Regions from separate parts of the Pseudomonas sp. GW821-FHT09E12 genome, predicted to be linked through region 2. Evidence: riboswitches for the same ligand, from Rfam matches in the RefSeq annotation. Region 2 holds a riboswitch; the other holds the start of a gene.
The links. Region 2 has a riboswitch for cobalamin ahead of AC07PQ_RS03340 (CbtB domain-containing protein). Riboswitches for the same ligand answer to the same signal wherever they lie in the genome.
Positions count from the first base shown of each region.

Region 1: another riboswitch for cobalamin. It lies ahead of cobO (cob(I)yrinic acid a,c-diamide adenosyltransferase); the one in region 2 lies ahead of AC07PQ_RS03340 (CbtB domain-containing protein).

Region 1 is NZ_JBWKOM010000006.1:472,124-475,518, forward strand. It holds gene AC07PQ_RS20505 (PQQ-dependent sugar dehydrogenase) at 1-298, opposite strand, end outside; gene AC07PQ_RS20510 (hypothetical protein) at 371-952, opposite strand; cobalamin riboswitch at 1,116-1,351, shown strand; gene cobO (cob(I)yrinic acid a,c-diamide adenosyltransferase) at 1,432-2,043, shown strand; gene AC07PQ_RS20520 (cobyrinic acid a,c-diamide synthase CobB) at 2,040-3,365, shown strand; gene bluB (5,6-dimethylbenzimidazole synthase) at 3,362-3,395, shown strand, end outside.
Region 2 is NZ_JBWKOM010000001.1:738,127-741,521, forward strand. It holds gene cobW (cobalamin biosynthesis protein CobW) at 1-832, opposite strand, end outside; cobalamin riboswitch at 929-1,127, opposite strand; cobalamin riboswitch at 1,233-1,454, shown strand; gene AC07PQ_RS03340 (CbtB domain-containing protein) at 1,553-1,741, shown strand; gene AC07PQ_RS03345 (CbtA family protein) at 1,753-2,460, shown strand; gene AC07PQ_RS03350 (cobalamin biosynthesis protein) at 2,457-2,894, shown strand; gene cobM (precorrin-4 C(11)-methyltransferase) at 2,952-3,395, shown strand, end outside.

The sequences.
Region 1 (3,395 bases), on a different contig from region 2:
GTGGGGCGTTGGTCTCCGCCACCAGTACGTCTCCGTTGGGCAGCACGTACAACCAGCGCGGATGGTCCAGGCTTTCGGCGAATGCGGCGACCTGGGTGCCGGCGGCGGCCACCGGTTTGGCGCCTTGCGGCCAGCCGATTGCGGGCGCGATGTTCACGGTCGGGAACAGGGTTTTGTTCGGTTCGGGCAGTTTCGGCGAGGGGCCGGTGCCGTCGGAGACCTGGAGGGTGGAGGTCTCGCCACAGGCGGCGAGGCCTGCGGCGACGGCGACAAGGATTGCGTATCGAAGCTTGAGCATGCTGATTTCCCTATGAATGCACGAAGTCGGTGTAGTCATAGAGAAGCACAGATGGACGATGGTTCCACCTGCTCAGCGTGCTTCCTTGAACAGCACGGCAACGCCGGGGTGATAGTTGCCGGCTTCGTTGCGCAATTTGCGGTACGCATAGGGGAAGTACCAGGCCACGGCGCAGCAGTGTTCCTTTTGCAGGTCGTCGACCATGTCCTGCAATTCTTCCGGAGTGGCACTGTGCTGGGTTTTCTGTGGCGTGACGAACAGGCAGCCAAGTTTCAGGTCGCTGGGGTAGCTGGCTTTTTTCGCGTCGCTGGCGGCATCCAGCAACGGTTGGGTCAGGTGCAGGCTGTTGACCCGGGGCCAACGCTGGGTGGTCTGGATATAGACGCGTTCCTCCTGCGTGGCGATGTACAGGTCGGTGCGGCCGCTGCGGTCGCCGTCCTCGAGCTGTTTTTTGCTCGGTGCGTGTTCCAGGGTGACCATCTCCGCCATCCAGGCTGCCGCCGAGAGCATTCCCAGGTTGGCTTTTTCGTCGAACCAGTACGGGCTTTCGTTATCGCCGCGCACGGTGTTGTAGCGGTCGATGCAATCGAACCAGCGTTCCAGGGCAGGGCGCAGGAATTCCAGTTTCGGATTGCTGATGATCATGCCTTGCATCGGACTTTTCCTATTATTGTTCAGATATTGGAGTTTTTTAACGAGATTATGGCTATTTGATATCACTGCACTGAGTGTGGCACAAGATTGGCGTCATTTTTCCGATATGCAGCATTCGCCGATCTGCGGGGCTTTAATTGACGCTCCACCCCCAACCCTCTAACCTTCGCGACTTGTTTCAGGTGCTCTGTGGCCTTGGGTCGACAGAGTGAAACAGGGAAGCCGGTGAGTACGCGTGCCGAAGGCGCACGCACGACGATTCCGGCGCTGCCCCCGCAACGGTAAGTGAGTCAAGACTGCGCCTGATGCCACTGTGTCGACTGTCGACATGGGAAGGCGCGCAGTTGGGCATCCCAGCCACTCACAAGCCCGGAGACCGGCCTGATCCATCCAACGGCATCACGGTGGGCGATGCCAGGCTTGCGCCGTCTATTCCTATTCCTGCCCCCCGTTATCCAGCCCCAACGGAGAGCTGCCCCATGACTGAATCCCCCGATCGTGACGAACGCCATCTGGCGCGCATGTTGCGCAAAAAAGCCGTGATCGATGAACGCATCGCCAACTCGCCGAACGAGTGCGGTTTGCTGCTGGTGCTGACCGGCAACGGCAAAGGCAAAAGCAGCTCGGCCTTCGGCATGCTCGCGCGGGCCATGGGCCACGGCATGCAATGCGGCGTGGTGCAGTTCATCAAGGGCCGCAACAGCACTGGCGAGGAATTGTTCTTCCGGCGCTTCCCGGAGCAGGTGCGTTTCCATGTCATGGGCGAAGGCTTCACCTGGGAAACCCAGGACCGCCAGCGCGACATCGCCGCGGCCGAAGCGGCCTGGGCGGTTTCCCGCGAACTGCTGAGCGATCCGACGATCGGCCTGGTGGTGCTCGATGAACTGAACATCGCCCTCAAGCACGGCTATCTGGACCTGGATCAGGTGCTCAGCGACCTGCAGGCGCGACCGCCGATGCAGCATGTGGTGGTCACCGGACGTGGCGCCAAGCCAGAGATGATCGAGCTGGCCGACACCGTCACCGAAATGGGCATGGTCAAGCATGCCTTCCAGGCCGGGATCAAAGCGCAAAAAGGCGTCGAACTGTGAGTGATGCCCGTCATTGCCCGGCGGTATTGATTGCCGCGCCGGCTTCCGGTCAGGGCAAGACCACCGTGACCGCCGCGCTCGCCCGCCTGCATCGCAATCAGGGACGCAAGGTGCGCGTGTTCAAGTGCGGCCCGGACTTTCTCGACCCGATGATCCTCGAGCGCGCCAGCGGTGCGCCGGTGTATCAACTGGACATGTGGATGGTCGGCGAGCAGGAAAGCCGCCGCCTGTTGTGGGAGGCCGCCGGCGAGGCAGACCTGATCCTGATCGAAGGCGTGATGGGGTTGTTCGACGGCACGCCGTCCAGCGCCGACCTGGCGCGGCATTTCGGCGTGCCGGTGCTCGCGGTGATTGATGGCACGGCCATGGCCCAGACCTTCGGCGCCCTGGCGCTGGGGCTGGCGCGTTATCAGCCGGACTTGCCGTTCGCCGGCGTGCTGGCCAACCGCGTCGGCACCCTGCGGCATGCGCAGTTGCTCGAAGGCAGCCTGACCGAGGGCTTGCGCTGGTACGGCGCGCTGTCCCGGGAGACCGGCATCGAACTGCCCAGCCGCCATCTGGGGTTGGTGCAGGCCAGCGAACTCAACGATCTGGATCTGCGTCTCGACGCCGCGGCCGCAGCCCTGGCGGACAGCTGCGAAGTGGCCTTGCCGCCCGCCGTGGCATTCGCCGCTCCCCAGGTGGTTGCCGTTGAGCCGTTGTTGGCCGGCGTGCGCATTGCCGTGGCCCGCGACGAAGCCTTTGCCTTTACCTATGGCGCGAGCCTGGATCTGCTGCGGGCCATGGGCGCCGAGCTGGTCTTTTTCTCGCCGATCCATGACGCGACGCTGCCTGAGGCAGACAGCCTGTACCTGCCGGGCGGTTACCCGGAACTGCATCACCGGGCGCTGGCGGCGAACGGCTCGATGCTCAGCGCGATCCGCGCGCATCACGCCGCAGGCAAACCCTTGCTCGCCGAGTGTGGCGGCATGTTGTATCTGCTGGATTCCCTGACCGACGTCGACGGCGAGCGCGCCGAACTGCTGGGCCTGTTGCCCGGCGATGCGGTGATGCAAAAGCGCCTGGCGGCCCTGGCCTTGCAGGCGGTGGAGTTGCCGGAAGGTTCGTTGCGCGGGCATACCTATCATCATTCGTTGACCAGCACCGAGCTTGCGCCGATCGCTCGCGGCCTGAGCCCGAATGGCGGGCGCGGCGCGGAAGCGGTTTACCGCGAAGGGCGGATGACCGCCTCTTATGTGCATTTCTATTTTCCGTCCAACCCCGAAGCGGTGGCGTCCCTGCTGGCGCCGGCAGGAGCGAGCGTGCTCGCGCGGCGCCCATGAGCGACAACGCCTTTTCCGCGGCCGAGCGCG
Region 2 (3,395 bases):
GCAGCAGGCTTTCGTCGGCCTGGGGCAGCTCGATGGAGATGGAATCGAAGGCGTCGTGGTCATGATCATCATGATCGTCGCCATCGTGGTGATGGTCATGATGGCTGTGGCGGCCGTCGATGTGTTCTTCCGAGCCGTTGCCCAGGCCCAGCAGCACGTCCAGCGGCAGGCGACCGCTGCTGGCTTCGATGACTTTCACCGCCGGCGGCAGCTCCTCGGCCACTTCCAGGCGCACCTTGGCCAGGTCTGCCGGGCTGATCAGGTCGGCCTTGTTGAGGATCACCAGGTCGGCGCTGGACAGCTGGTCGGCGAACAGCTCATGCAGCGGCGACTCATGGTCGAGGTTGGGGTCGAGCTTGCGCTGGGCGTCGACCTGGTCCGGGAAGGCGGCAAAGGTACCGGCGGCCACGGCCGGGCTATCGACCACGGTGATCACCGCGTCGACGGTGCAGGCGCTGCGGATTTCCGGCCATTGGAAAGCCTGGACCAAAGGTTTTGGCAGGGCCAGGCCGGAGGTTTCGATGAGGATATGGTCGAGGTCGCCGCGACGGGCCACCAACTCGCGCATCACCGGGAAGAACTCTTCCTGCACGGTGCAGCACAGGCAGCCGTTGGCCAGCTCAAAGACGCGACCGCTGGCTTCTTCCTCGGTGCAACCGATGGAACACTGCTTGAGGATCTCGCCGTCGATGCCCAGCTCGCCGAACTCGTTGACGATCACCGCGATGCGTCGACCCTGGGCGTTGTCCAGCATGTGCCGCAGCAAGGTGGTTTTTCCCGAGCCGAGGAAGCCGGTAACGATGGTGACGGGAAGTTTGGCCAGTGTTTTCATCGGATGCCCTTTGGCAAGGTGGCGGGCATACGGGACGAGAGCCGCGCAGGCAACTGCACGGAAGGGTTCGCCACCGGATCACCCCGCCCGGTTGTAGTGAGAATCAGGTCCGAGGCAGGTCTCCTGGCTGACGGTGTGCCGGTCGTTCGACTGGCCAACGATGCGCCTTCCCGCCGCCTGGCAGTGGCCTTGCATCGTTCATCACCATTTACAGTTGCGGGGGCAGCCGCGGCTTGGACCGCGTTCCCTTCTTAGCTTCGACAGACGCCGAAGAACCTCGAAAGCGCAAGGCTACGCAGAGCTTGGGGGGCGGTCAATGTTCATGCAGCGCGAGGACAGGCCAATTGCGATCGAAAACGAGAACCCTTGCCAATTGACGCCCCTCCCTCGCCCATGCTCTCCTACACACCTTGTTACGGGTGCCCTTCACAGGGTGAAACGGGAAACCGGTGCGTCACAGGCCAAAAGCCTTGATCAGTCCGGTGCTGCCCCCGCAACGGTAAGCGAGCGAAGAATCAGATCCACTGTGCCAGCAGTCCGGCATGGGAAGGCGATTCTTGCAGGCGTGGCGCAAGCCCCGCCCCTCGCGAGCCCGGAGACCGGCCCGCTACACAGTCATAACAAACCCGCGGTGGGCGGGCGCTGTTAATTCCCCGCGAGCCCGTCTCGCGGGGTTTTGCTGCGCTCGATTCACCCGCTGACACACCAGAGGGAAGCGCCATGTCGATCATCAGCAGCACCAGCCATTCCAGCAACAGTACCGCCACCCTGAGCCAACGCCTGGTCGCCGCCATCGGCGCCTCGATCCTCGGTGCGTGCCTTGTGTATTTCGCCGGCTTCTCCCATATCGAAGCGGTGCACAACGCCGCCCACGATACCCGCCACAGCGCCGCCTTCCCTTGCCACTGAGACCTGCCGACATGATCAAGCGTATCGCGCAAACCGCGGGGTTCACCGGGTTGCTGGCGGCCCTGTTGCTGACCCTGCTGCAAAGCTTCTGGGTCGCACCGCTGATCCTGGAGGCGGAAACCTACGAGAAGGCCCCGGCCGCCCAGCATGAAGAAGCGCATGAGCATGCCGCCGGCACCGCTGCCCACAGCCACGACGCCGAAGCCTGGGAGCCGGAAGACGGCTGGCAGCGCGTGCTGTCCACCACCGGCGGCAACCTGGTGGTCGCCGTGGGGTTCGCCCTGATGCTCGCCGGTCTCTACACCCTGCGCGCGCCGAACCGTACTTCCCAGGGCCTGCTCTGGGGCCTGGCCGGTTATGCCACTTTCTGCCTGGCGCCGACCCTCGGCCTGCCGCCCGAACTGCCGGGCACCGCCGCCGCGGACCTGGCGCAACGGCAGGTCTGGTGGGTCGGTACCGCCGCTTCCACCGCGGTCGGCATTGCCCTGATCGTCTTCGCCCGGAACTGGCTGCTGAAAGCGCTGGGCGTGGCCATCCTCGCCGTGCCGCACCTCATCGGCGCGCCACAGCCGCAAGTGCATTCGATGCTCGCCCCGGAGGAGTTGGAGGCGCAGTTCAAGATCGCTTCGCAGCTGACCAACGCCGCGTTCTGGCTGGCCCTGGGCCTGATCAGCGCCTGGCTGTTCCGCCGCAAGAGCGACGATCAGTACTCGGCATGACGCAGGCCAGCACAGCGCCGCCCCTGGTGGTCGGCCTGGGCTGCCAGCGGGGCTGCCCGGTGGAGACCTTGCGCGCCCTGCTCGACCAAACCCTGAGCACCCACCGCATCGACCCCGGGCAGATCAAGGCCCTGGCCAGCATCGACCTGAAACGCGAGGAACCCGGGCTGCTGGCCCTGGCCGCGCAACTGGACTTGCCCCTGACCTGTTTCAGCAGTAACCAGCTGACGCCTTATGTGCTGCAACTCAGCCATCGTTCGCAGATCGCCTACGAGCGCACCGGCTGCTACGGCGTCGCCGAAAGTGCCGCCCTGGCCCTGGCCGAACACCTGGCCCGAAGCCCGGCAAGGCTGCTGGTCCCGCGGCAGAAATACGCCCAGGCGACCCTCGCCTTGGCCTGCTCCGGGCAAATCTTCGATAATCCCCGCCGCTGATCATGAGCAATCTTCATCTGTGAGGTTGCCTCGCCCCTTTTTTCACAGGAGAACGCCATGACCGTCTTTTTTATCGGCGCAGGTCCCGGCGACCCGGAACTGATCACCGTCAAGGGCCAGCGGCTGATCCACAGTTGCCCGGTCATCATCTATGCCGGCTCCCTGGTGCCCGAAGCAGTGCTCCAGGGCCATCGCGCCGAACAGCTGGTCAACAGCGCCGAACTGCACCTGGAGCAGATCATCGAGCTGATCAAGGACGCCCATGGCAAAGGCCAGGACGTGGCCCGGGTACATTCCGGCGACCCGAGCCTGTACGGCGCCATCGGCGAGCAGATTCGCTGTCTGCGCGAGCTGGGCATCCCCTTCGAGATCATCCCCGGCGTGACGGCCACCGCGGCCTGCGCGGCCTTGCTGGGGGCCGAACTGACTCTGCCGGACGTCGCCCAGAGCGTGATCCTGACCCGTTATGCCGACAAGACCTCGATGCCCGCCGGCGAGGCA